3 regions of the Paenibacillus sp. V4I7 genome follow, and region 3 is predicted to be linked to each of the others. Evidence: riboswitches for the same ligand, from Rfam matches in the RefSeq annotation. Region 3 holds a riboswitch; each other region holds the start of a gene.
What was found. A riboswitch is a leader RNA that binds a small molecule or an ion and turns the genes downstream of it on or off. The one in region 3 is predicted to bind ZMP and ZTP.
Positions count from the first base shown of each region.

Region 1: it holds a riboswitch for ZMP and ZTP, as region 3 does, so the genes downstream of both, QFZ80_RS20245 (DJ-1/PfpI family protein) here and QFZ80_RS04845 (bifunctional 5,10-methylenetetrahydrofolate dehydrogenase/5,10-methenyltetrahydrofolate cyclohydrolase) in region 3, are expected to answer to the same signal.
Region 2: it holds a riboswitch for ZMP and ZTP, as region 3 does, so the genes downstream of both, rpiB (ribose 5-phosphate isomerase B) here and QFZ80_RS04845 (bifunctional 5,10-methylenetetrahydrofolate dehydrogenase/5,10-methenyltetrahydrofolate cyclohydrolase) in region 3, are expected to answer to the same signal.

Region 1 is NZ_JAUSZD010000002.1:4,119,178-4,128,711, reverse strand. It holds gene QFZ80_RS20280 (LLM class flavin-dependent oxidoreductase) at 2-1,009, shown strand; gene QFZ80_RS20275 (spore germination protein) at 1,204-2,742, shown strand; gene QFZ80_RS20270 (GerAB/ArcD/ProY family transporter) at 2,739-3,839, shown strand; gene QFZ80_RS20265 (Ger(x)C family spore germination protein) at 3,836-4,957, shown strand; gene QFZ80_RS20260 (GerAB/ArcD/ProY family transporter) at 5,013-6,113, shown strand; gene QFZ80_RS20255 (Ger(x)C family spore germination protein) at 6,110-7,234, shown strand; gene QFZ80_RS20250 (hypothetical protein) at 7,349-7,570, shown strand; gene QFZ80_RS20245 (DJ-1/PfpI family protein) at 7,747-8,340, opposite strand; ZMP/ZTP riboswitch at 8,403-8,481, opposite strand; gene QFZ80_RS20240 (GlcG/HbpS family heme-binding protein) at 8,632-9,105, shown strand; gene QFZ80_RS20235 (sugar phosphate isomerase/epimerase family protein) at 9,168-9,534, opposite strand, start outside.
Region 2 is NZ_JAUSZD010000002.1:7,194,564-7,204,097, forward strand. It holds gene atpB (F0F1 ATP synthase subunit A) at 1-191, opposite strand, end outside; gene QFZ80_RS33645 (ATP synthase subunit I) at 218-589, opposite strand; gene QFZ80_RS33650 (AtpZ/AtpI family protein) at 582-806, opposite strand; gene wecB (non-hydrolyzing UDP-N-acetylglucosamine 2-epimerase) at 1,020-2,156, opposite strand; gene upp (uracil phosphoribosyltransferase) at 2,252-2,881, opposite strand; gene QFZ80_RS33665 (ABC transporter substrate-binding protein) at 3,076-4,914, opposite strand; gene QFZ80_RS33670 (serine hydroxymethyltransferase) at 5,053-6,303, opposite strand; gene QFZ80_RS33675 (TIGR01440 family protein) at 6,369-6,974, opposite strand; gene rpiB (ribose 5-phosphate isomerase B) at 7,015-7,473, opposite strand; ZMP/ZTP riboswitch at 7,577-7,657, opposite strand; gene QFZ80_RS33685 (low molecular weight protein arginine phosphatase) at 7,734-8,327, opposite strand; gene QFZ80_RS33690 (manganese efflux pump MntP) at 8,386-8,946, opposite strand; gene QFZ80_RS33695 (L-threonylcarbamoyladenylate synthase) at 9,011-9,534, opposite strand, start outside.
Region 3 is NZ_JAUSZD010000002.1:799,671-809,204, forward strand. It holds gene racE (glutamate racemase) at 1-148, shown strand, start outside; gene QFZ80_RS04825 (M14 family metallopeptidase) at 309-1,184, shown strand; gene QFZ80_RS04830 (hypothetical protein) at 1,288-1,497, shown strand; gene QFZ80_RS04835 (DUF2524 domain-containing protein) at 1,536-1,736, opposite strand; gene QFZ80_RS04840 (hypothetical protein) at 2,049-2,228, opposite strand; gene QFZ80_RS04845 (bifunctional 5,10-methylenetetrahydrofolate dehydrogenase/5,10-methenyltetrahydrofolate cyclohydrolase) at 2,355-3,206, opposite strand; ZMP/ZTP riboswitch at 3,267-3,346, opposite strand; gene QFZ80_RS04850 (FAD-dependent oxidoreductase) at 3,427-5,676, opposite strand; gene QFZ80_RS04855 (AraC family transcriptional regulator) at 5,800-6,582, shown strand; gene ytvI (sporulation integral membrane protein YtvI) at 6,643-7,755, opposite strand; gene map (type I methionyl aminopeptidase) at 7,775-8,521, opposite strand; gene QFZ80_RS04870 (winged helix-turn-helix transcriptional regulator) at 8,560-8,919, opposite strand; gene QFZ80_RS04875 (iron-sulfur cluster assembly accessory protein) at 9,137-9,439, shown strand; gene QFZ80_RS04880 (YuzB family protein) at 9,439-9,534, shown strand, end outside.

The DNA.
Region 1 (9,534 bases), 3.3 Mb from region 3:
CATGTTAAAATTGGGGATTTTGGACCAATCACAAATAGGAGAAGGTCGTAATGCCGCCCAAACGCTGGTTGAAACGACCGTGCTGGCGCAAGAGGCAGATAAACTTGGATATACGCGCTACTGGGTGTCGGAGCATCATGCTTCCGAGGCGCTTGCTCACTCAAGCCCAGAAGTACTTATTGCTCATTTAGCTGCAAAAACGAATCGGATCCGCTTAGGGTCAGGCGGTATTATGATGCCGCATTACAGTGCATACAAAGTTGCAGAAAATTTCCGGTTATTGGAGGCGCTGCATCCGGGAAGGATTGACGTTGGTCTTGGACGTGCGCCTGGCGGCATGCCAATCTCGACGCGAGCGCTGCAAGAGGGGAAATACACGAGCGTAGATCAATACCCGCAGCAAGTTGCTGACTTGACTGGGTATTTATATGATTCGCTGCCTGCAAACCATCGTTTTGCTGCGCTGCACGCGTCTCCAATTATTCCGACAGCCCCGGAAATTTGGCTGCTTGGTTCTTCCTATGACAGTGCCAGCATTGCTGCTGAAAAAGGGGCCGCTTTTGGTTTTGCGCAATTTTTTGGCAATGCGGATTGTGAGCAAGCGCTGCAGATTTATCGCGAGCAGTTCAAACCATCTATTTTGAATGATAAGCCGCATTCACTTGCAGCAGTTCTAGTCGTTTGTGCCGATACGGAAGAAGAGGCGAACGTACTTGCGACGAGTACGGATTTGTTCTTCCTGTCCCTTGGCCGCGGCGCGCTGCTGCCCTCATTCCCTTCCGTTGAAACGGCAATGAATTATCCATACACGGAAGCTGATTTGGCACTTATTCGGGGGCGCCAACACAAACGTATTGTCGGCACACCTCAACAAGTAAAAGCGGAAATTCTCAAGCTGAACGAGGCGTATAAAGCTGACGAGTTTATGGTCGTTTCTCCGATTCATGATGTGGATGCGCGTATTCATTCTTATCGTTTATTAGCCAAGGCGTTTGAGCTGCAAGGGTAAATGTTAGCGTAAAGTGTGGCCGTATGTAAATAGGCTCAATCTTATAAATCAGAAGCAGCACACCGATTAACGGTGGCTGCTTTTTTCTATTGCTAGTGTATCTTTAAGCCGTATTCATTGGCGTACAGCCTTTGTCATGAATACATAATTTTGGATATTTAAAGAAAGAATAGAGGTGAGGGTGGTGAAGTTCGTTGCTATTTTCAAACTGGTTCGGAAGGAAGAAGTATCGTTCGGTTCCAGAGCAAATTAATCAGCCGCCTAGCGACACGATAAGTGCGTCGTTGGCGCAAAATATAACCTATTTACATAGTCAGTTCTGTCAAACTCCCGATCTGGTTGTGCGGCATTTTATGATCAAACAGTCAGGGGATCAAGCGGCGCTAGTCTACTTGAGTGGACTCATAGATAAAAACGCAATCAATAATAACGTGCTTCGGCCTCTGCAATTTGAAACGGGAAGCGGCAATTCGGAATATGGCTTTACGATAAATGTAGGTCAAATCAATCCGTTGTTGTCTTGGCCTCAAATTGAGTCTGCCATTTTGCATGGCAGCAGTATTCTCTTTGTTGGCGGACGAACAGAAGTCTACGCCTTAGGAACGCAAGGGTGGCCGCAGCGGGCAATTGAAGATCCACAGATTGAGGCTTCTTTGAAAGGAGCACATCAAGGCTTTGTTGAAACAGGAAGCCAAAATATTGCTTTAATCCGTCGCTATATTCAAAACCGTGAATTGAAAATAATAGAGCTGACGGTTGGACGGAGAGGGAACAGTTTAGTTTCTATCCTATATTTGGCTGATGTCGCGCATCCTGAGGTACTGAAAGAATTGCAAGACCGGATTCAGCAGCTAGATGTTGATGTCATCATCAACACAGGTGAGTTGGCAGAGTTGATAGAGGACAATCCGTTTTCCCCATTCCCGCAATTTATTACGACGGAAAGACCGGATGCTGCGGCATCACAAATATTACAAGGAAGATTCGCTGTAGTCGTAGATCGTTCACCGAGCGTATTGATCGCTCCGGTGGCATTTATGTCATTTTTTCAGAATATCGACGACTATAGCACACGATGGTCGATTGCTACTTTTATACGGCTGCTGAGGATTTTGGCATTTTTTGTTGCCGTATTTTTGCCGGCATTCTATATTGCTGTCATCTCCTTTAATTTCGAGATCATCCCAGTTAAATTACTTCTGACGATTGGTGAGTTCAGAGGAAGAGTACCATTTCCGCCATTTGTAGAAGCGATCCTCATGGAGGTCACATTAGAAATGATGCGGGAAGCAGGTGTGCGCCTGCCTGCTCCAGTTGGGCAAACCGTTGGTATTGTTGGGGGGATTGTCATCGGGCAGGCGATCGTACAGGCAGGACTCATCAGTAATATCATGGTGATTGTCGTTGCTTTTACGGCCATTGCATCGTTCATCCTGCCCAACTATGATATGGTCGCAGCCGTCCGGCTTATCCGCTTCGGCATGATGATTGCTGCCTCCATGTTTGGCATTGTTGGCATCATTATTGGTTTGATGACGATGATCGGACACCTGATTGCGCTCGAATCGCTTGGAACACCGTACAGTACTCCTTTCGCGCCAGTTCGGTTTGCCGATTGGAAAGATACGTTCGTCCGTTTACCGCTGTGGAAAATGGGCAAGCGTCCTCTAGGCACAAGAGCGACCCAATCGCAGAGGCAAGGATCAAATCGTCCAAAAGGTGATGGGAAATGAAGAAATATGCTTACAATGAGATCACCTCTATGCAATACATTTTTCTGAATAGCGGCATTCAAGTGAGTGTGTTCTTTTTGGCAATGCCGGGAAAATTAGCCGAGAAGGCAGGCACGGATGGCTGGATCGCACTTATCATCGGCTGGGCTATTACGGTTGCAGCAAGCTTGATTGTTATTCAGGTGATGAAAAAGCACCCCGAAGGAACATTGTTTGATCTAATAGCACGATATTTGGGCAAATGGGCAGGCAGGGTGGCTGCTATCTTTTTTGCCCTTTATCTCTTTTACTACGCTTATACTGGGCTCGTTGAGGCGGTTTTGCTCACGAAGGCATGGCTTTTGCCGCAAACTTCGGCATCTACCGTCATGCTATTATTGCTCATTCCCACTTATGTGATTGCACGTAATGGACTTCGCGTCTTGGGCAGATATGCGGAACTTGTTTATATGATCTCTTTGTGGATACCATTTGTATATTTATTTCCGCTCAAGGACGCCCATTGGCTCAATATGGTTCCCTTATTAAAGGAAGGATGGAAGCCTGTATTCTCAGCGGTACCTACTACGTTCTTTTCTTATATCGGATTTGCTACCACGTTTATTTTGTATCCGTTTTTGAAGAACAAACAAAAAGCTTCTAGCGCTATCTTGATCTCCGATACACTGACGATGCTTGGATATTTGTTCATTACTGTTATCTGTTTTGTCTATTACAGCCCAGACGAAATTCAGAAGTACAACGAACCTGTGGTTAATATCTTAGAAGCCATCGAATTTAATTTTGTAGAACGGATGGAAGTGCTGTTTATCGCGTTTTTCTTGCTTATTTTTTCATTAGCGTGGATACCTACTATATACATGGGTGTTTTTTGTACAAGCTGGCTGCTCGGAAAGCAGGATCACCGCAATCATTTGCGGATACTGTGGTTGATCACTGCTCTGAGCACGTTTTTCTTCATACCAACTTTTAATCAGAACGATCGCATGAATGATTTTCTTATTCAGATTGGTATTGGAATCGAATATGTTTTTCCCGGTTGCTTACTCGTATATTTATGGGTGCAAGATCGCTTTCAGTGGGGGAAGCGTTTATGAACAAGCGGCTCCTTCATGCTATACTCATCGCCACGGTTATCGTCATCATTGCGAGCTGCAGTGACAGGTTAGATATGGAAGATGCTACACATGCCTTATTAGTAGGTTTTGATCTCGATAAAGAAAACGAGCTCATTCTATACAGCACATCTCCAGTTTTCAGCAAAAATGTCGAGAAAAAAACGCGTGAACTTAGAGTGAAACCACAGACGAATCGTCAATCAAGAGGAAAACAAGACAGTTATACAGAAGGCGTTTTCCAAGGGAGAAGTATTCAAGTCCTACTACTATCTAAGCGAATATTGCAGCAAGAAAATTGGTTCCAATTAACGGATGTTTGGTTTCGCGATCCGAAAAATCCGCTAACTCCAAGGATCATTGCTTTCGATGGACCTCTCTCTGAAATCATATACCTGAACCCGAAAGATCAGCCGATGCTGCCCATATTGCTGCGGGAAATGGTAGAAACGAAGAACGCCCGATCGGAAACGGTTAAGACGACTTTACAGGGGCTGCACCAACAAATACGTGAAAAGGGTGTCACTCCTATCATCTCTGAAGTTCGATTGAAAGATAAGCAGATTGCGATAACAGGGACGACACTGTTGGATCATAAAGGGAAATATGCTGATTCTCTGAACATGCAGGAAACTATTCTACTGCGCATATTGCAAAAAAATACAAAAAAGAGCGTCAACTTAACAATTCCCATTCCCGGCGAAATGAAGATTGGACCGTTCCATACAGATAAAGTAAGTTTAAACGCGGATGAAATAAAGGTGAAAATCAAGACCTCCTTCCTCAAGGACAAATTTCAGTTCCATATGCACATTACCATGCGCGTTGGACTATCGGAGCTTTTGTTCCCTTTCGACGTACGTAGTCAAGGAAAAGAGTTAGAGAATAAGATTACCGAACAAGTGCAAATGAATTTTGAAAACCTCATAAAGAAAATACAAACGGATAAAATTGATCCGATAGGGCTCGGGCTCTATGCGCAAGCGCATGAATATAGCCATTTCAAGAAAGTGGAAGATCATTGGGGTGAAACGCTGGCCAATGCGGACATTCATGTTTCCGTTAAAACAATCATAGGAGCTATGGGAACAGTGAAGTAACAGCCTTGTATGCATACGATGCGCTTCTTAATAGAAAGCTCTAGGGGGACAACAAGTGAAAAAATATACCTTGAATGAAATCACCTTCATGCAGTATATCCTTCTCAACTTCGGAATGGTTGTGAGTATCGGATTTTTGTCGCTGCCGCGAGTATTAGCCGAACAGGCAGGCACGGCAGGCTGGATTGCGCTCATCATCGTTTGGGTCATCTCCATAGTGGCGAGTCTGATCGTCATACAAGTGATGAAGAGGTACCCAGATGGTACCTTGTTAGATCTATTGTCGATGTACTTGGGCAAATGGGCAGGCAAAGCGGGAGCCGTCCTATTTGCCCTCTATCTCTTTTACTACGGATACACAGGTCTCGTATATACCATATTGATTTCAAAGCAATACCTTTTGCAGCAAACCCCTGATTATATCATTATGCTTCTGCTGCTCATTCCCACTTATGTTATTGTGCGGAACGGACCACGCATATTGGGCAGATATGTGGAAGTGATAATACTCCTATCTCTATGGATCCCCTTCGTTTATTTGATTCCGCTTAAGGATGCTCATTGGCTCCGTCTGCTTCCTGTTCTTAAAGAAGGATGGAAGCCTGTTTTCGCAGCGTTACCATACACTTTATATTATCATATAGGTTTTTCAACCACGTTTATTTTGTATCCGTTTCTCAAAAACAAGCGGAAGGCCGCAGCAGGAATCGTTATCTCGTATACATTGACGATGCTCATGTATTTGTTCATTACCGTTATCTGTTTCGTCTATTTCAGTCCAGATGAAATTCTGGAGTACAACGAACCGACGATCAATGTATTGAAAGCTATCGAGTTTAAGTTTATATCACGGATCGAAGTGCTATTTATCGCGTTTTATTTACTTATCTTTTCATTGTCATGGATACCCACGATGTACATGAGCGTTTTTTGTACAACTTGGCTAATTGGAAAGCAGGACCACCGCAATCATTTGCGGCTGCTTTGGCTTTTCATCGCTGTGGGCACGTATTTCTTCATGCCTACTTTTTTTCAAAGTGAACGGATGAATACTTTGCTTGGTCAGATCGGTTTTGTTGTTGAGTACTTAGTGCCTGGTTGTTTACTCCTGTATGTATGGATACATGATCGTTTGGGGTGGAGGAAGCACTTATGAACAAGCAGCCGCTGTACGTTTTGTTCATTATCATGATGATTGCAATTGTTCCGGGGTGCAGTGACCGGTTGGATCTGGAAGATACCACAAACAACCTAGCTCTCGGTTTGGATCTTGATAATGAAAACAACATGCTTGTATATATGAATAGCCCTGCATATGGCAGAGATATAAAGAAGAAAACACTAGAAGTCCAAGTGAAATCGCAAACAATTCGTCAATCGAGAGAGAAACAAGATGAATTTGCGCCAGGAGTTATTACAGGCAGAAAAGTTCAGGTCATACTTATTGGGAAACGCATCTTGGAACATGAAGACTGGTTTCGGATACTTGACGTCTTCTTTCGTGATATGAAAAATCCATTAACACCCAGAATTATCGCTGTCGATGGATATATCTCCGACATAATATTCCTACATCCGAAAGATCAGCCGATGTTACCTTTAATGTTGCGGGGGATGATCGATACGAAGAGCGCTAGATCGGAAACGGCAAAAACAACACTGCAGCAGCTGCATTGGCAAATGTATGAGAAGGGGGTTACGCCCTATATTTCCGAAATTCAGTTGGACAAGGCCAAACAGATCAGGCTGGTTGGCGTAACGCTTCTGGATCATAAAGGGAAGTATAAAACCTCTCTGAACATAGAGGAAACCAGTTTACTTCAAATATTGAATAAAAACGCCAAGAAGCCTGTTAGCTTTACACTTCCGATTCCTGGTGAAAAGAAGAGCGGTCCATTCCATACAGACCATTTAAGTATATCGGTTCAAGGAATGAAAACGAAAATAAAAACCTCGTTTAAGCAGAACAAGTTTCGGTTCGATATCAACATTAAAATGCCAGCCGGTCTTACTGAACGTTTATTCCCCTTTGATGTACGAAAGAATGGAAAAGAGTTAGAGAAAATGATTTCTGAACATATGCAAAAGCAATTCGATAGCCTCATCAAAAACATACAGAAGCATCAAATCGATCCGATCGGGCTTGGTCTCTATGCGCGGGCCCACGAATATAGTCAATACAAGAAAGTGGAGGATCATTGGGGAGAAGCGCTGTCAAAGGCAGACATTCATGTTTCCGTTAAGGTGATCTTAGGAAGTATGGGGCCCGTGAAGTGACTGATTTTGGAGCGTGTAACCACCTTTTTGACATAAAGTTGATCATGATTGGCAGCAAAAATTTGCGTTTTTCTACTTATGCCTTTACACTTAAAACAAAAATGGAGTGGTGAAATGAGTAAAGGCAGAGTTTGGAACAAGGGTAAACGCAACGGAGGTGGCGGACCAGCGGCTGGAACGGGTTATAAGGAAAAGCTAGCGGCCACCATGCAAGCGGAGGGTAAAACCGTCGAGATTATCGATCTTAAGAATCCGATAAATCAGGTTCAACGTATGAATCGTGAGAATTGGGTCGAGAGGCCCGTTCGTGTTAACCGTGAACAACCTAAAAAATAATACAGATAAGCCTATCCAGACACTTTATGAGTGTTGGGTGGGCTTATTTTATTTTGAAAGTTCCCCCCTGTTGTACAAAGTGCAACAACATGAAAGGGATGAGCGAGTAATTAAACACTTTTCTTTCACACTCTCGTCCAAGGCAAAGTGTAAGCCGTATATTCTCGAGTAGCTTATTACTCCAAATTTACATTTGATAACTGTCCCGCTTGATAGTAAGGGTAATCCATCTTTTGTTGAACTTGCTGTACGAAATGTGAATCCGTAAGCGATTCAATGACGAATAATCCTAAATCAATGGATGCCGAAACTCCGCCGCCGGTAAAAAGATTCCCGTCTCTGACGATTCGTTTTTTAACGACTTCGGAACAGTAAGGCGTCAATAAGTCATAAGCGGAAGGATTGGTGGTTGCCTTTTTTTCATGTAAGAATCCGGCTGCACCTAGTAACAACGCACCTGTACACACAGAAGCTTTGTAAGTCACTTTAGCTGAGGTTTGGAGCCAAGTGATGAAGGCAGAGTCGAATCTAAGGCTTCTCGTTGAAAATCCGCCAGGTACAAACAGGAGATCATATCCTGATAGGTCGGGATAGACATGTCTTGCCTTTACAGTTAAGCCTCGGTCGTCCGTAATTTCCTCCTTATTGGAGCAAAAATCCCAAGTGACGTTCTCTTTGGCTCCCAAAATGCCCATCCATGTGATAGCTTCAAAGAAGCCAGCGAAGTCTAACGTGGTCATTCCATCGAATAGTACGAATGCCATTTTCATACACAGCCACCTGACCTTTCAATTGTCATAAAAGCACAAAAAAGCATTTGATTAAGGATCAAATACTTTGCCCAGGCGTACGGCTGTTAGCAATGTGCTCCCTCATGGTTATCCATGTTTACGCCAGTCACACATCGGGTTGATTTCTATAATCTTACAATTACTCGCACCGAAATTCAATATCTTTTTTCAAGTGACGACCATGACATAAACCTTTCACGTCCCCATATGAATGGAAGAGGCGTTTGTTGCGTACGTCATAATGGCCGACAAGCTGGGAGGGAATGACTTATGAAATCGGTGTTTAAGCTTGAAGTAGAGGAAGCGAGAGTCATGATCGCAGCAGGCATACAAGCGGCAATAGAAGCGAATACAGCCGAAACGATATGTATCGTAGACGATGGCGGGTATCTAATTGCGTTAGAAAGAATGAATGGCGCTCGCAATACGAGCCCGGAAATCGCCATAGCTAAGGCTTTTACAGCTAGCGGTCACAGGCGTTCTACGCATTTGTTTAATCAGCCAGGTGGCCCAGCAACCATCCATGGTGAGGCATTTGGTATTCATGCAATGATGCCGGGTAAATTTGCCATTTTCGTCGGTGGGCTTCCGATTGTGGTGAACGGGAGTGTCATTGGAGGAGTCGGTGTAAGTGGAGGAAATGGAGAGGATGATATTGCGGTGGGGGTTGCGGCGTTAAAGGCGCTGCAGTCTTATTTGGGTAACGCGTATGAAGTCATGACAGAGCCTGATATAAAGAAATAGACATCATTTCAAATAGGAAAGCCCCAGTCCCTCAGATGATAGAGAGAACGGGGCCAATTTCCTTAACTCAAAAGGCTTCTTACGTATTGAATGGTTTCGTCAATCGTATCATCCGCAAGTTGTTCTAAAGAGATGTCGATCCCCGGTTTTACCCGGTGCAGCTTCTCTAAGAACGTTTTTGTTTGGAAAATACCCTTACCAGATCGTACCTCTTGCCGTTTGTTGTTCTGAATGACAACATCCTTAAGATGGGCAAGGACGATACGATCACCGAAAGCAGCAAAGGCTTGATCCAGGAAAACTTCTTGTGCCTCAACAGCAGTAGGTGGCATTAGATTCACTGGATCAAACACAACCCCCAGATTACTGGAAGGAATCTCATCCAAAATTCGAACCATTTTCTCAGTACTAGATAACGTGTGAGTGAAT
Region 2 (9,534 bases), 6.4 Mb from region 3:
GCAATTAGATTATGAACAAATTCAACAACCCACTCTAAGAAATTTTGCATTTTTGATGGGCTGGTAACCGAAAGATTTCTCACGGAAACAAGAGAAACCGACAATACAATAACGAAAGTGACTAAAATCGCCAAGAACGTCGATAGGTCAATATTTAAACCACCAAAGTGTAGCACGGGAAACTCATGCATTTACCTTTTCACCCCTTTCCATGCACTCACGATTTACGTTTAAAAATAAAAAGAATACCCATCAGGAGTGTAACCAATTGGATATAAAATAATCCAATAATGGTGAAAACTACACTGACTTGCTCTGGAAACTTTACTGCAACCATCATGGCTATGATGGCCATGCAGGCTCTGGATACAAATCCAGCGTTCAAACGCTTCGGAGCCGCACTTTCACCTTGCAGGGATACGGATTTAATTTTCATCATAAGCATCCTAGCATTAATGGCGCTTACAATGGATCCTACTAGAAATCCTATCGCATAAGTCCGATAAGACGGAGCTATACTCCAAATGAGCAAGCAGACAGAGATGCAGAGCAGCTCTGCTCGATAAAGGGTTTTCATGTGGTCATTCATGTCGGTCGTCCTCCAAGAACTTCTTAAGCATCATCACTGCGGTGCCAATGCCCAGGAAAAAACCGATCATCACGCCAGTTATGATCCACCCTTTTGAACCACCGAAATACTTTCCACATACATATCCTATAGCTGTACAGATTACAACTTCTAATCCGATAGCAGATACTAGACCCGCAGCACGCCATGGATTGTCATCTGGCCTTGGTGATTCCAAAATCGTCAACGCCTTTCGTTTCTAGAGGGATTTTGGGCCATGCAGGTGAATCCTCATATATTGTATCGGAGCGGTCTTTCTTTTGTCAATTGACATAACTTCACAAGTCTCTTTGTGAGAAACTCCTCAGAGCCTTGCGGCTCTAGGGTTTGCGAGATTCCAAACCAAACAGTACAACTGTACGCTGTAGCGTTTGTCATGATTTTGTCACGGTTAGAATGCTTCCGGACGCTCAGAGGTCTTGCCGAAGTGATAAAGTATCGCTTGCACGATGCGTTCGGACGATTTTCCATCCCCATAAGGGTTGGCGGCTTGACTCATTTTGTTGTATAAATCTGGATCCGTTAGAAGCGCGCGAGCACACTCATAGACCACTTCCTCATCCGTTCCAACGAGTTCGAGCGTACCTGCCTGAATACCCTCCGGACGTTCTGTCGTATCGCGCAGAACTAGAACCGGCACACCAAAAGACGGCGCTTCTTCTTGAAGACCACCAGAGTCTGTCAGGATCATATGGGCGTGCGGATAGAAGTTGTGGAACTCGAAAACGTCAAATGGGTCTACCAGCTTGATGCGTGGATGATTGCCCAGGATCTCATGTGCAGGTTCCTTAACTGCAGGACTTGGATGCACGGGATAAACGATCGCAATATCTTCGAACTCATCCGCAATACGTTTGACAGCACGGAAGATTTGACGGTGAGGCTCACCTTGCGCTTCACGGCGATGCGCCGTCATCAAGATTAGCTTACGGCCCGCTGCCCATTCCAATACAGGGTGTTCAAATTTCTCTTGTACCGTGTATTTAAACACATCCGTAACCGTATTCCCCGTCACATATATCTGGGATTCAGATTTATTTTCTTTCCGCAGATTATCAGCCGATTGCTGCGTTGGTGCAAAGTGTAGATCCGCTAGCACTCCCGTTAATTGACGGTTCATTTCCTCTGGGTAAGGGGACATTTTGTTCCACGTACGAAGCCCTGCCTCGACATGTCCCACTTGGATTTGCTGCATGAATGCCGCATAGCTTGCAAGGAATGTTGTCAACGTATCGCCATGCACGAGAATGAGGTCAGGCTTAGCTTCTTGGAAGACAGGCTCCAAACCTTGCAGTACACGCATCGTAATTTCATTCAGCGTTTGACGGTCTTTCATGACGTTCAAGTCGAAATCAGGTTTGATTTTGAAAATATCCAGCACTTGGTCGAGCATTTGTCGATGTTGAGCTGTCACACAGACAAGGGACTCAATATGTTCAGGATGCTTCTCCAGCTCCAAAATAAGCGGAGCCATTTTAATCGCTTCGGGTCTTGTTCCGAAGATCGTAATCACTTTTAAACGTTTCATCGGTTTCTTCTCCCCTTAGAGCTTTCTGTAAGAAAGCTAACTTCGTAAGCATTAACCTTAGAGCTTTGCATAGCAAAGCTATCTTCGTAAGCCAATTATTTAGTGCCGAACAGACGATCTCCTGCGTCACCAAGTCCCGGTACGATATAGCCATGATCGTTCAAGTAGTCGTCAACGGCGGCTACATAAATATCAACATCAGGATGCTCTTGTTGAACAGCTTTGATCCCTTCTGGTGCTGCAATTAAACACATCAGCTTCATTTGTGTACAGCCTCTGCGTTTCAGCACTTCAATCGCCATATTCGCGGATCCGCCTGTGGCCAGCATCGGGTCAATGACAATTAACTCCCTCTCCAGAACATCCGTCGGCAGCTTCACATAATATTCGACAGGCTGAAGCGTGTCAGGATCACGGTACAGGCCAACATGTCCAACTTTAGCAGCCGGAATCAGCTTAAGTATCCCGTCTACCATACCCAAACCTGCACGCAGGATCGGAATGAGTCCCAGCATTCTGCCCGAAATAATACGGCAATCTGCTGTAGTCACTGGCGTTTTCACCTGTACATGCTCAAGTGGAATATCTCTCGTAATCTCATAGGCCATTAATGTCGCAACCTCGTCTACGAGATCTCGAAAATCCTTTGTTTTCGTATTCTCATCCCGAATATAAGTTAGCTTATGTTGAATTAGCGGATGATCACAAATAAATAACTTCCCCATAATTTCCTCCTAAAAACTGCGCTTTATATGTATTTCACAAAAAAATATCGTCATGGAACGACAAACCTCGTCCATTATATCATATGTTATCCAACTTATCCTCTGTAAAACCAAAGCTCCCGTGAATATCCTTTAGACAAGAAAAAACCACTAGGATTATTCACCCGAGCGGCTTTGGTATAACATGATATTTATTATTCTTGATCTGTCACTTCAACGATTTCGGGGCAGAACCAGATGCTCTTGAAATCAAACCAACCGAGCGTATTGAAAGAAATACCTTGAAGGTGTGGGCTATACACTAATTGTTGGGTCGTATGAAGAAGAAATAAGACCGATTGGTTTTGCGATAATAATCCTTGCATGGAGCGGATTCGTTGCAAACGCACCTGACTGTCAGGCTCTGCTTCGATGGAGGCAATTGTTTCATCGAACGTTCTGCGCTGCTCATCGGTCGCGTATACGCGCAGCGCCAAGTTGCCTATCTTATACATCTCAATCAGACAACGGGCCTCATCGTCATCTGCGACAACCCCTCCGACAACGATATCTGCACATTGCATCCTATGCACCTTGGACATTTCCTCAAAAGAATATTCCTGTAGAACTACCTGAATTCCGATTTCGAGGCATCGAGCATGAACCCATTCAGCTAGGGCACGGTTTTTCGGGGTGAAAATCATCGTTATCGGCTGGTCTTCATATCCGCATTGACTTAGTAATTCTCTAGCACGTTCAGGTTGGTCATCATCCGGCAGTTCGACTGGCGAACCGGTCGGCAAGAAATCCGCGGCAGGTATCGCATTATATAGTCCCAGTTCCTTAATCATACCGCTACGGTTAAGAACTAGCTGCAGCGCTTGACGAAAACGGATATCCTGCTGAGGCCCTTCCTTTCGTAAATTAAAGACTAACATGCTGGAACCCAGCATCATGATTTCTTTTTTGCACCAATGCGCCGGTGCCGGCTGTTTAGAATGACTGAGCTTGCCCATTTGGAAGTTCAGCTGCTGCCACCTTCGCTCACTTACCATTTCCGGCACGCAAAGCAGTTCGATCCGATCCAGGTGGGCGGACTCCCGGTAATAATCCTCGAATGCTTCGAATGTTACGCCTCCTTCATCATACCTCGTAATCCGGAACGGACCCGTCCCGACGGGCAGCATGCCCGGATCACTCACTTTCTGAGCACTGTACACATCAGCCGGTACGATCGCGGCCTGATAGGAACTTACGTAGTGAGGAAACATATAATTCGGCGCATTCAACTCGACTCTTACGGTCAGCCGATCCACTGCGCGGATGTCTCTGACGGATTCCAGCAGCCATCGGTTTGGAGAATCTTCCGTGCCTAGCTTGCGTACCCGATTAAGTGAAAAGACCACATCTGCCGATGTCATCTCACGACCATGATGGAATCGCACCCGTTTACGTAAATAAAACGTCCAGATCGTTGCATTCTCATTACATTCCCACTCATGGGCCAAACCTGGCTCTAAGCTGCCGCAAGCAGGATCAAAATAGATCAGCGTATCGAAAGCCTGCTTCACGAAATGGAGATCACCAGAGAATAGCACATCCACAGGGTCTAGGGTCAAGACTCTCATCTGCATTGGCAATCGAAGGGTTTCAGGATCGCCAGACTCCAGGGTCCCTCTATACCCGAAGTAACTTCCTAACCAAGCTAAGAATCGATCCATGACTCCTGGATCCAATCCTTCTATTTGAAACAAACTCATCGCACTGTTCAAATTCCCCTGTTCAACATGCAATTTCGCTTCAGTAAACAATAGATCCTCGACGGAAGCCAGAAACCGGATCATAGAACGGTTGCCGCGCCCGCGACCCGGTGTCCAGGAAATCCATGCCATCTCAATCATCTTACGAATCAGTATTTTCACATTGCGTTCCGTACAATACAGGTAACCGGCTATTTCTTCAACGGACACGGGCACATCCATATCGATTTGTTGAAAATTGTGAACCCGCATGATGGTTGATTTCAACTGCACGTACTGTAAAACAAGCTGCATGGATGCAACCTCCTTTTACACGAATTATCAAGAAGTATAGGTCTGCCCCCATACTTTCGTCAACAGCCCCTGGACCGATAAAAGGGTAAAAAAAAGCCGACTCCAGAGAGCCGGCCTGAACATATTTTCAAATTACAATTAATAAGTTAAACCTGGGTAAAGCGGATACTGAGCTGTCAGGTCTTTCACTAAACCGCGTGCTTTCTCCAAAACAGCTTCGTCTTTCGGATTTTTCAGGGTAAGTCCAATCACTTTCGCGATTGTTTTCATTGCTTCTTCATTCATACCACGGGATGTTACAGCCGGTGTACCTAGACGGATACCGCTAGTAATGAACGGGCTTGTTGGGTCAAAAGGAATCGCGTTTTTGTTAGCTGTAATACCAATTTCGTCTAGAACGTGCTCAGCATCTTTACCCGAAATGTTCAAGCTGCGCAAATCGATCAGCATCAAGTGGTTATCCGTACCGCCGGAAACAAGGTTAATACCTTCAGCTGTTAAAGCAGTCGCCAATGCTTGCGCATTGTTGATCACGTTTTGTCCGTATGTTTTGAAATCTGGTTGCAGAGCTTCACCGAAGGAAACAGCTTTTGCTGCAATAGTGTGCATCAAAGGACCACCTTGGGTACCTGGGAAAACGGCTTTATCGATCGCTGCTGCCCAAGCTTTGCGCGTAAGAATCATACCGCCGCGAGGACCGCGAAGCGTTTTATGCGTTGTTGTCGTTACGAAATGTGCATGCGGCACTGGGTTCGGATGCAGACCAGCAGCAACAAGACCTGCGATATGAGCCATATCGACGAAGAACAGCGCGCCTACATCATTAGCGATAGAAGCCAAAGCTTCGAAATCGATCGTACGCGGGTAAGCACTTGCGCCAGCTACGAGCATGCGAGGCTTGTGTTTGAATGCAGCTTTACGAACATCGTCGTAATCAATGCGGAAATCTTTCTCGCTTACACCGTAAGCAACGAAGTTGTAGAGAATACCGGATGCATTCACGGGGCTGCCGTGCGTTAAGTGACCACCATGTGCCAGGTTCATACCCAGTACCGTATCTCCAGGGTTTAGAGCTGCCAAGTAAACAGCCATGTTGGCTTGTGCGCCGGAATGCGGTTGAACGTTCGCGTGCTCAGCACCGAAAAGCTCTTTTGCGCGATCGCGAGCGATATCTTCAACGATGTCTACGTGCTCGCAGCCGCCATAATATCTTTTGCCTGGGTAACCTTCTGCATATTTGTTCGTTAACACTGTACCCATAGCTTCAAGAACAGCTTGGCTAACGATGTTTTCAGATGCAATAAGCTCAATTTTGTCACGTTGACGGGCAAGTTCAAGGTTCATGGCTGCTACAATTTTAGGATCTTGTTTGCTCAAAAAGTTTGTCATATTAAATTCCTCCTACAGGGTAGTCTTATCTGATAAGTCTTAATTCAATTTGATATCTTAAAAGTTTAACAATCTGCATCGGGTGCGGCTGTTTGATAGAGTTGTTCCGCTTCATCAGGTAGGTATACAGCTCTTGTACCTCCAATCAGCTTAGGCCGGGTAAAAGCCATCGTTACATAGGCATGGCCAATATTACGCACTGGCGGCCTTGCTGGCACAGCAACTGGGCGCAGATGCATCCCGATGAGCGTGCTGCCAATATCGATTCCGGCATGTGCCTGAATCGTCTCGACAACGACCGGCTTCGTGAAATGGCGATACGCATAGGAGGCCATCGAACCTCCGGCCTTTGGCACTGGAATGACTGAGACTGGCTCAAGCTGAGGCGCACGCAATAGCAGCTCTTCCTCAATAACGATTGCACGGTTCAAATGCTCACAGCATTGAAAGGCTAAGTGCAGCCTGAACTCGCGGCTTATGCGCTGCGCCGTTTCGAAGAGCGGCTTAGCCGCATCAAGCGTACCTGAGGTACCGATCCTATGCCCGAGAATTTCACTCGTGCTCGTTCCGATAATCAGAATGTGACCTGATCTTAGATTGCCGACTTTGACCAATTCCCGAAGATTCGTTTCAAAAGCCTCGGCAACATTAGAAAGAATGGAATCTGTCATCATGATCCCTCGTTTCTGGAATTTTCCGTTAGGAAATATGCTATGGATGCAATGTGAAACGGTCTTCGATACTTTGCACTTTGTTAATACGATTCTGGTGGCGAACACCTTGGGAAAACTCGGTTTCGAGCCAGATTTTCACGATTTCCTCCGCTACACCCGGTCCAATAACACGTTCCCCTAGGGCAAGTACGTTCGTATCATTGTGCTCGCGCGTCGCTTTCGCTGAAAATAGATCGTGTACGAGTGCACATCGGATACCCGGAACCTTATTCGCGGCAATCGACATCCCGATACCCGTTCCACAAATCAGAATCCCTTTGTCAGCTTCGCCTGATACCACTTGCTCACAAACTTTAAGCGCATAGTCGGGATAATCGACCGAATCTGCACAGCTGCAGCCGTAATCGACGACTTGGTGACCTAATGACTCAATAAAAGGAATGATAACATCTTTCAAACGATAGCCTGCATGATCCGCACCTAAGGCAATTTTCATGAATAGAACGCTCCTTTGCTTGTTCGAATTCGACCATCCTATTATATCCCAAAGCTCACCAGAAAACGAAAAAAAGAGCGGACACGCTAGAAAACGCGCGTTGCTCTTTTGCCCAGGCGACCGGCCGTATAGCTCAATGCTCCATTGTGGTTACTCCCACTCGTCGCCAGTTACATTGAGTCTTGATTGATACCTCTATTTTATCGCATTCTACCCCATGTGTAAAGATGTATCCGCAATTCGTATATCTGAAACCTGAGTTATTTGGAGTCTTCGTTTCGTGCACGTATTTTCTGAACCAATTTATCTAAACTCCCGCTGATTTCCTCTGCCGTTCGTCGGTAAATCTCTATGGAGCCTCCATACGGGTCAGAAATATCAAAGTCAGGAATCGCATGTTCAAGTTTAAAAATGCGGCTTCTTTCTTCAACAGACACGGCTTGCGAAAGAGCCTGTTTGAGCTGAAGCTCTGTAACGAGCTGCTCCCTTTCCTCAATCGCCTGTAAAATACGAGCATCATCCTCGACGTACTCTTTGAGCGTAAAAGTTTTCTCAATCGCACTCGGAAACCGCTGGATGACCGTGCGTTTATGCCCCATCGTCATAGTCAAAATGAGATCAGCCCAATTCACTTCAGACTCTTGGATCGCCAAAGAACTAATGGACTCCTTGAAGCCCGCTTCCTGTAAAAGCGATGCACTATTTCGGGAAATTGGACCGCCCGTCACCGCGGATACCCCTGCTGAACGAACCTCCGCCGCAAGTCCTTCTTGGTGCACCCTGATACGCAGCAAACCTTCTGCTAATGGACTGCGGCACGTATTTCCTGTACAAACAAATAGAATTCGCAACATGATTCCCTCCTAATCGTAAACATAAGCTAAGACGAAAACTTTCTATACCAATATTGTATCACAGTAAAAACTTGATCCCAAACGTGAGCAAAATAAGTCCGCCAAACGCCTCGCCATACTCGCCTACCCAGCCGCTTACCCGTCTGCCAACCAACAATCCGGCAATAGATAGCAAGCCTCCAAACAGACCAAAGATCAGCACCGTCAACACAATATCCGTTGCGAACATACCAAGGGATACACCCACGGAAAATGAATCAATACTGACACTAAGTGAAAAGATCGTTAGACCCCAAATTGTCCTATGATCAAAAGAAGCCGCTTCTTCTCCACGAATCGAACTATATACCATATGCGAACCCAAAAGAATAAGCAAACACCCCCCGGCCGCTGTAGCGACATTCCCTAGCAGCAAAGAGACATATTGCCCCATAAACATCCCCATCAAAGGCATAAGAACGTGAAAAATACCAATCACGAAGCTAATTTTCATAATATCAATCAAACGAATACCCTTCATCCCTATGCCAATCCCTAAGGAAAATGCATCCAGGCCCAAAGCAATCGCCATAATAATAATTGTTACCAGCTGCCCAAATTCCACCCCAGATGCGAGCATAGCGCTATCCCCCTTGTCCACGTTTCTCTCTCAAGATATGCGGACAAACAGGGAATCATGCTAGCTAAACACGTACAAGCCGGTGACCTGCTGCTTTACGAAGTCGATTCATAATCGCAAGGCCAATCCCCGTTTCTGGACAACCCTCTGCAGCAATATATTGAATGCCTTCTTGATCAAATTGCCTTAAGGCAGCATATAGATCCTGAGCAATTGTTTCCGGTTGCGATAATGATCCGCAGGCAATAACCAAATCAGCATCGTAATGAGAAGCTCTCTCCTCAAAAGTAAGAATACCCGTTGATTCATCACGTGCCTTGGCCGCATCAATATCGTTTTGAATCCATTCAGCAACAACTTCTGCATCTTCACCTTGAACGATATGCATAAATCCTTTTGGTGCGTAATGTGTATACTTCATCCCCGGAGCACGCGGTGTTTCGGAATCTTGTACCTCTTCCCGCTCTGGCTCATGAATCCGAATAGCAGGCAGTGCCGATTGCAGCTGCTCTGACGTAACACCGCCAGGACGTAGAATGTATAGCTCACCGCCTATAAGCTCGATCACAGTCGACTCGACACCAACCC
Region 3 (9,534 bases):
CGACATGCTGGCCTCATCGGGGCAGCTTCCTATCCATCAATTTTTTTGCAGCGGTGAGCCCGAATTATTTAAACAAATTGCGCAGAATTGGCTGAAAGAGCAAATTTCAATAACGCCTGTCGTTTGGCAGGTGCCTAATATTTTATGAGTGAATGCGAATAGACCCTGATGAGGGTCTATTTGCATTTTTAGAGGAAGCTAAGTTGTATAGCGTGCTAAAGGTATCTCCGCATGAATCCGCATGATTCGAAGCCTGCGGGCATAATCATAGCCATACGAACTAAGTAAATGGGCTGTGAGGTGGTCGTGTGTTAGGATACGGGTATTGGACACTTTGTGAAGAACTGAATCGGCTCTGCAAGATATATCCTTTTCTTCATGTAGAAGAGATAGGCGAAAGTGTGATGGGGAAAAGCATACCAGCTTTGCGAATTGGTCAAGGTACGAAAGAGATTCATTTCAATGCAGCGCTGCATGCGAATGAATGGATAACGACACCGTTACTCATGCAATTCGTGGAAGACCTTGCTTGCTCCTACGCAAGAGGGACGGCATGGCATGGCAGCAACATTAGACGTCTACTATCGGAGTATTCACTTTGGGTTGTACCCATGGTGAATCCTGATGGCGTGGAACTTGTACTGTCTGGCGTTACCGAAGAACATCCTTTCCGAGATCCGCTGTTGAATTGGAATGGAGGATCGCTGGATTTCAGAAATTGGAAGGCCAATATTCGCGGTGTTGATCTCAATGACCAGTTCCCTGCACATTGGGAAGAAGAGGCAATGCGTAGAGAGAAGGCTGGACCTGGTGAGCGCGATTACAGTGGAGAGGCACCGTTAACGGAACCGGAGGCAGCAGCTTTAGCTCAATTTACAGAAAGACATGATTTTGAGCTTGTGGTGGCGCTGCATACCCAGGGTAGGGAGATTTATTGGAATTATCGCGACTATGAGCCATCGGAATCTGAGGCATTTGCCGAGCGATTAGCCCTGGTCAGCAGCTATCAGGCTGTTAAACTGACGGACAGTGACGCGGGTTACAAAGACTGGTTCATCCAACAATTTCGTAGACCCGGCTTTACCGTTGAAGTAGGATTTGGGGTAAACCCATTGCCCGTGGAATCTTTCGCTGCACTCTATGAGGAATTGGTTCCGATCCTATTGACGGCGATGGAATTTTAAAAATTTGTCATAGACAAGTATAACGAACTTGAGCATGCTTCCCAAGAACCGTTCCGCCCAGACTTCATATACTGAAGTAAGGAAACAGTTGGGAGGCGTGGATATGGCACCACCTAAAGGGAAGGGCAAGGCATCCAAGAAGAAAGAACTTTCATCCAGAGTGCAATACACGATGAGGCTTGTGGAATCGTCCACGTGTGCGGTTTGTAAGACACCGTGCACAAGAGGACTTCGGTATTTGGCCATGATGTCTGAACCAGGAGCCGTCGGTAAAGGTGTTCCGTGTATTTTGACAAGAAGGAAAGTCAACTAATGCAAAAGTCCACGCCCCTCAAAAGGCGTGGACTTTCTTCATTTCGGGATATGTTCGCTTGGGATGGAACACTTATTTTCAATAAAACGTATTTGATTCTCAAGTCGATTCCGATGCTCTTCTTGTTCTTTGTCTGAAGAGGCTGCTTGCCCTTGGAATTGTTCAAGTTCTTGTTTTAAACTATGCAGGTCAGAGCCCGCATTCGCACAGTCATAATTGCTTTCTAACTGATCGAGCATATATCGGCCTCCTGATGTGGAATAGCGTTATTTCTTACCTTTCTTGTTACTGCTTTGATCTTGTGTTCGTGTCGTTGTGTTTTGTCTGGCGTGCCCTTGCTGCTTATGATCTTCTGACATTTGGTTGTTCACTCCTTATGATGTAGGATTTTGAGCGGTGCGTGATTATTATAAGCATTCAGCTGAATTTGATACGATAAAAACGAGAAATCCTCGACCAAGGCCATTGAGGGATGAGGGATCTAATGAAAAAAGCCCTGCGAGCGATTTGAAATCGCTCGTCAGGGCTATATGCGGTGAGTTGAGTATGGATTAATGGTTCGGTGTCAGCAATTTATCTTCTAAGGATTGTTTAACCTTCTTGATCGCATCTGTCTCTAATTTGTGGTTTTGGTTAAATTTAGTGCCTGTCAATGCAAGCGCTTCCTTAACCGTCATTTCTACACGAATCAATTCTTCACCTTGCGGGATTTGTACGGAATTGTTGCCCATTTGTATCACTCCTATGTCAACTTTTTGAAGTGGAAACCTTGATTTGATGCACTTTTAATATAACATACCATGTAAGGTTAAGCAAGGGTTATTAAGACCTATTTTAGAAAAAAGAATGTCGGAAACTCAAGTAATCATTTTACTTTTTTCGGCAGCAAGGACGGTGTGTTTGAGCAGCATTGCGATGGTCACCGGGCCTATTCCAGCAGGGACAGGGGTAATTGCGCTGGCCTTTTTGTGACAAGCATCGAAATCGACATCGCCAATATTACCAGCATTATATCCAGCATCTAAAACGACAGCACCTTCCTTTATCCATGCTCCTTGAATAAATGCAGGTTTACCAACGGCTGCAACGACAATATCAGCTAATCCGATGATGAGGGGGAGATTACATGTTTTTGAATGGCAAATGGTTACGGTTGCGTCTCTATTCAGCAGCATAAGTGATACGGGTTTACCTAGAATAGGACTCCGACCAACGATTACCGCGTGCTTGCCTTCAATTGGAATCTGATAATAATCAAGAATAGCTAGAATGGCGGCTGGGGTACAGGATGGAAAGCTGGCCATTCCAAAAGCATTTTGAGCAAAGCCCTGCATGGTAACACCATCCACATCTTTTTCGATCTGAATAGCTTCAAACGCGGCTCTTTCGTCAATATGGTGTGGAACCGGATGCTGCAATAAAATACCATGGATCTGAGGGTCCGCGTTTAATTGTTGGATAACGGCAACAAGCTCCTCTGTTGTCGTTGCTTTATTTAGGTGGATTCGTCTGGAATCAATGCCTAGCTGCTTGCATGCACTGCTTTTCATACGTACATAGGTTTCGGAAGAAGGGTCATCGCCAACAAGTATCGCAGCTAAACATGGCTGGATACCTCTTACAGACAGTTGGTTGATTTTTTCGACTAACGTTTCTTTGATGCTTTTCGCAACGCGTGTACCATCCAAAATCAATTTTTCTGAATTCATTTTACCCTCAACCCTTCATTTGTTTGTAAAAACACAAAGAGGCAAGGGGATGAATCCCCTTACCTCTGCCCAGGCGTACGGCTGTAACATCAATGTGCTTCCTCATGGGTATCCATGCTTCGCCAGTCACACATCAACTTTTAATTGATCTTATCATAATTGCAGGTTATAGAATATGCAACTCTTAGAATGATTTATGGCTGTTGTTGATTGCCTTCGATTAACCATAACAACGAATTTCAACAATCTCTGCCCGTTCCGTCCCATTCGTCGCTTCAACGACCACACGAAGTCGATCCGTCGTCACAGCTTCCGGTAAAAGATGAACATGTTTGCGCGTATGATTATCGAGCCCTTCAGCCACTGTAGTCCAGTCACCGCCGATGAAGGCCTGAAGTTTGTAGTCTTTGACCAGTTCAGGAATGATCTCGAATTCCGTCCGATGATGATGCAAATTAATTAAATCTTCGTTCACGTCATCATTGAAAGTGAGATGTACGCTCTGAATCCGCACAGCCTCCGGCCAACTGACTTCAAGCCATTCTGGCTGGGAGGCATCCAAGCCAGCCGACGACCACAGATGTGGGCCTCCGTAAGGACGCTTATACCCATCGGCGGCTTTATCGGCTGTGAATGCGGATGTAGGAGAGAGCAGACGGAAGCAGATTGGCTTCCGATTGAATGCTTTAGCGCTCCAATCAATGACCGGCTGATGATGATGCATATCACCGAAATCTACGGTGTCTTCTGATGCAGCATCATGTTTGAAGGACAGCACGCCTGTCTGAGGCTTGGCGGATAGATGAACGGAAAGCACCGGGTTGCTTCTGAGAATGATAAAAGCATTCTGAGCGGTTTCAGGACGCCAAGAAAGGGCTGCCTTTACCCACTGCTGAGAACCCTCAGCCACTGCCACTTGAATAGACGTCACCTGTGTGTGTGGGACGTAGTTCTGCGGCTTCCCAGTGCTCCAGAGCTCGACTGTCAGCTCCGTAGCCTCCGAAGCATCCAGCAGCAGCTCGATGCCGTCAATGAACGGATCTACGGGCACGAGCAGCGCCACATGCGCGATCAGCGGCAGCACCGACGCAGATTGCTCGAGTGCAAGTCGCGTCATGGTGCTGGACGCGGTCATCTCAGCGCGGAGCACGAGGTCGGCCGCATCCGCGTTCTTCAGACCGAGGACCGCTGCGTCTTGTCGAAGCAGCGTCTGCTGAAGCTCGCTCAAGTGGCTGATGTGCAGCTCGCGGGGGGAGATGCCCTTTGCCGCGCATAGCGCGGCTCCTGTGCCCGCGGCTTCGCCTATGACGGCACATGTCGCCATGACGCGAGTCGTGCCAAAGGCCACGTGGGACGCGCTGATATTGCGTCCCGCCATCAGCATATTCGTCACGTTGACGGAGTAGAGGGAACGGAACGGGATATGATAATTGCCGTCTATATGCATGTGCTTAGATCCTTTGGCTGTGGCATACATCCCTTGCGGTGGATGTAAGTCGATCGACCAGCCACCGAAAGCGACACGGTCTTCAAACAGCTCCTGGGCGATGATATCGTTCTGGTTGAGCACGTAGTCCCCCACGAAACGACGATATTCCCGTTTCCCCGGAATGGAGCCGATCCATTCGAGCGTCAGGTTTTCACTCTCGAATTTACCGGAATTTTTGATATAATCCCAAATACCATAGATGACAGAGGACAGCTCATCCCGGATTCGCTCATTTTCATGAACAACATCATGCTCACCGCCCCATTCAATCCACCAATAAGCGCAGCCATTATCTCCGCTGCGAATGACGCGTTTCATAGGAATAGTGGTTTGTGTGATGTCTTTCGCGAAGCTTGGTGCGATATATTTGACCGGGCGGCCTGCGTCTTTTGTATAGAACAGCAAGGTGCTTCCAAGTGTAATATCGTCCGCGACAAGTGGTGCCCATTCCTCATTAAACTCCTCTTGGGCTTCACGCCCAATACGATACTTCGCACCTGCGAGGAAACCGACTAACCCGTCGCCTGTACAATCGAGGTAAACTCGACTGTCAAAACGAATACGTCGTTCAGATCCCATCATCCAGCCTGTGACAGAACGAATCGTTCGACTTGTCTCGTCACCATCGGCGTGGACTTCATGGACATCCGTGTTCAAGAACAACGTGATATTCTTCTCTGCTTTGACTTTTTCCAGTACGATCAGGTCCCAGATATAAGGGTTTCCATCAATATTGCGGTACTGGTTCTCCACAAATAGTTCACCCATGATACCAGTTTCTCTAGCATTTCGATGAACACCGTGGGAGGTAGCACCACAAACCCAGACGCGAATTTCGCTGCTGGCATTACCGCCAAGGACAGGACGATTTTGGACGAGAGAGACGCTTTGGCCTAACCGAGCTGCAGCGATTGCCGCGCAAACACCTGCTAATCCTCCGCCGACTACGGTTATGTCTGATAAAACGATTTCATGCTTCATAACTTAGCACCTCACTAGTTCATAGGATATCTTTAATTTCATTGTAAAATATCCTATTCTCATTTAACATGCAGACAGTTACAATAAACATATACTTTATTTCAATGTGGAAGGGGTGAAAAAGTGTCTTTTCGTGATGTAACTATTAAGCTCATCTCCCATGTCTATTGGCACCGTAAAGTGGCGTTTATGCTAGAAGAAGATGAGTATCCTTGTTGGACGATATTTGCCGTAGAAGACGGCAGATTCTTCTATCGAGTTGGGGAGCAGAAAGGCGAAGCGGAGTTCGGAGACTTTGTCATCTGTCCACCCCATACCGTGTTTCAGAGGAAAACACTTGAACCCCTGTCCTTTCACTTCCTGCAGTTTGTATGGTTGTCTAAACCTAGTTTAGGTGATGAAGCCTTCTGGAAAGGGAAATTGACGATTAACGATACAGATCGTTTATCTTCCAATTATCGATATTTGAGACAGCTTCCCGGCTGGGATGAAGAGAGCACGCTGCATAAACAGCACATGGTGAACGATTTATTACGTTTGGTCAAAATGGAGCGAGATCGCAAAGATGACCCTTCCACAGAAGTCGACTTGTTGATGGAGAAGGCCCGGAGATACATGACAGAATATGCTTATGCAAGCCTATCCCTATTGGATTTGGCTGTAACGCTGGGACTAACCCCCGTACAATTCACCCGTAAGTTTCGCAGGGCGTTCGGGCAAACACCTTCTGAGTTTCTGAATGAGATGCGTCTCACAAGGGCTCGGCATTTGCTGGAGGAATCAACGCTTACTTTGGATGCGATTGCCGCGAAATGCGGATTCGAAAACGGTTTTTATTTGAGCCGCGTTTTTACGCAAAAAATGGGCATGGCTCCATCGATCTACCGAAGCAGGCATCGCGTATAAAAAAAAGGCACCAACTTTTCCTGAGGAAAAGCTGGAGCCTTTTTTCGTTGATTTGGGACACTAAGGTCCGCTATAAGGTAATTTGCCTTGAACATACTCATCTTCAGGCTTCCGAATCCAGCGTTGTAGGTAACCTTGCGTATACAGAGCTTTGATCAGAATGATCAATACAGGTGAAAGGATGACCCCTGCAAATCCAAAGAGGGAAAGGGATACAATCATGAAGGCTAAGGTCGTAAAGGCCGATACCCCAAGTGATTCCCCAGTAATCTTTGGCTCCATAACTTGTCTGACGAGGATGACGACCAGGAGTAAGGCACTTAGCCAGATCGCTAGGGTCGTTTGGCCAACAATAAACAGGTAGATGATCCATGGAATGAACAAAGTGGATACGCCGAGCAATGGCAGTACATCGAAGAGGCCTGACAACAGCGCAATCGAGAAAGCATTGTTAACGCCGAGCATGAGCAAGGCGAAAAATACAACTATGAACGTCAAAGTGATCAATTTGGCTTGCGCTTTTATGTAGGAGACGATACCCTTCACCACATTTTCTTTAAGAAAAAAGAAGACGGATTTGAAGGTTTTTGGTGTTTTTTCACCTGCAAGGCGTTTCCAAGAATCAATTTCAATGCTAAGGAAGTAGGCTAATATAATCCCAACGATGAAGTTGAACATGAAGGTTGAGAAGGATGTCAGCGAGGCTACCAATCCAGATAAGAAAGCAATGATAAACTTGGAAGCGTTGCCGGCGAATTGCCCAGCATAATCTTTGGCTTTCACAATAACGTCAGGTGGCAGCGTTTGGAATCGGTCATTCAAATCGCTAATTCTTTGCACAATTTGATCGTTGAACACCGCTTGATATTCATCCACCTTATCGACAAGACTCATGATCTGGCTGGTGAAAATGACAGCGGCACCGGTTAGTGCGCCAAGGATGATAAGGACGAAAATTAAGGTCGAAATCGCCGATGCGATTGACTTGCGTATCCCTTTGCGGTTCAAAAACCGAGCAAAAGGCTCGATCATCATGAAAATGATCAGAGCCAGGAAGATAGGGGTAGCGATGCGATACAGGTAACTAAATAACAGCATGAATAAATAGACGGTTAGAACAATGAGAGCAATGTCAAAGGCTGTTCTCCAATATTTCTTGTAAAAAGAAATCATGCATGTTCCTCCGGTATCATTATTGTTCGGTCAAAATAATCGGCCCTTGACTCGTAATGGCAATCGTATGTTCATATTGAGCGGACAAACTGCCGTCATAAGTCCTTGCTGTCCATCCATCTTGATCTACTTTGGAATGGTATTTACCTACATTAAGCATCGGTTCAATCGTGAAGACCATGCCTTCTTTAATCCGCGGCCCTTTGCCTGCTGGTCCATAATGAGGCACTTGCGGCTCTTCATGCATTTCGGAGCCAATCCCGTGACCAATAAAATCTCTTACAACGGAAAAACCATGCGATTCAGCGTACACTTGGATGGCATGCGACACATCACCGATACGATTGCCGGGAACAGCTTGCTCAATTCCTTTGTATAAAGATTCTTTCGTTACTTTCAGCAATTTCTCGGCAACTGGAGAAATGTTACCCACCGCATAAGACCACGCGGAGTCTGCCAACCAACCATCTATACGTACAACCATGTCGATGGTTACAATATCGCCGTCATTCAGAGGCTCCTTCTTAGGAAAACCGTGACAGATCACGTCGTTGACGGATGCACAAGTGGCATATTGATAACCGTGATACCCTTTTTGCTCAGGAGTGGCCCCGTGCTTAGTCAGAAAGCCCTCTACGAATTGGTCGATTTCCCAGGAGGTTATACCAGGTCGAATTATCTTGGCAATTTCTTTATGGCAATCAGCCAGGATGCGACCCGCTCTGCCCATCTTTTCAATTTGTTCTTTTGATTTGATTGTGATCATCTTGCTCCACTCCTCTGGTGATATTCCCTAATTATTCATTATGTCCACTTTGCTGACCATAACTTCATTTCTTTTATTATTTGATGCAAATCCTGGCCTTTGGGTGTCAAAGTATACTCGACCGTAACAGGAACCGTAGGGTAAGCCATTCGTTCCAAAACCCCATGTTCCTCAAGGTGACGAAGGATATCCGTTAATGATTTAGGGCTGACTCCAGTTATCTGGCGCTGCAGCTCGCCGAAACGTTTCGTTCCGCAAAATAATTCGCGAAGCACGAGAAAAGCCCATTTTCCACCAATAACTTCAAGTGTTCTCTCAACCGAGCATTCGATTTCTTTGGGTACTTTAGGAACATAGTTGCTGAGTGGAGCGACTTTTTCATTCTCTAGGGTTGACATAAGACCGCTTCCTTTCAAATTGAATGTATGTAACTAACTTATATGTAAGTTAGTTACTTCCGTGTAATTAGTGCTCTTTGTGCTCACTACTATGTATTTTAAAGTTCGTTTAGTGAATTAGCAAGAAGTAAGGGATGACTTGGGGCAAAGGTTGATTTCGTGCCTTAGATTCTTTACAATAAGAAATAAAAATTAATGTTTCAGGAGATGTGTACATATGAACGTCAAAATTTCTCGTAATGCTGCTAAAGTACTTCATTTGGAGCTTGATAAAGAAGAAAACAAAGGATTATTGGTTCGCGTTCAAGTGACTCATTCGCACGGTGACCATGCTCACTATGGTTTGGGTCTTGACGATAAATCAGAAAATGACGTCCTTGTAAGCACAGATAAAGGTATTGACGTTATTCTAGATAAAAATGAGCCTTTGCTGGATGGCATCCGTATTGATTACTTCTACACACCAGAAGAAGGCTTCATGATTACGAACCCAAGCAAGGGGAATCACGGAGATCACTAATGCGCAATGATATTCGCATTTGTGATAAATGCAAACACATGAAAGTGAAGACTGCCCTTTCTAAGATAAGTGTCATTGCACCCGATGCTGAAGTC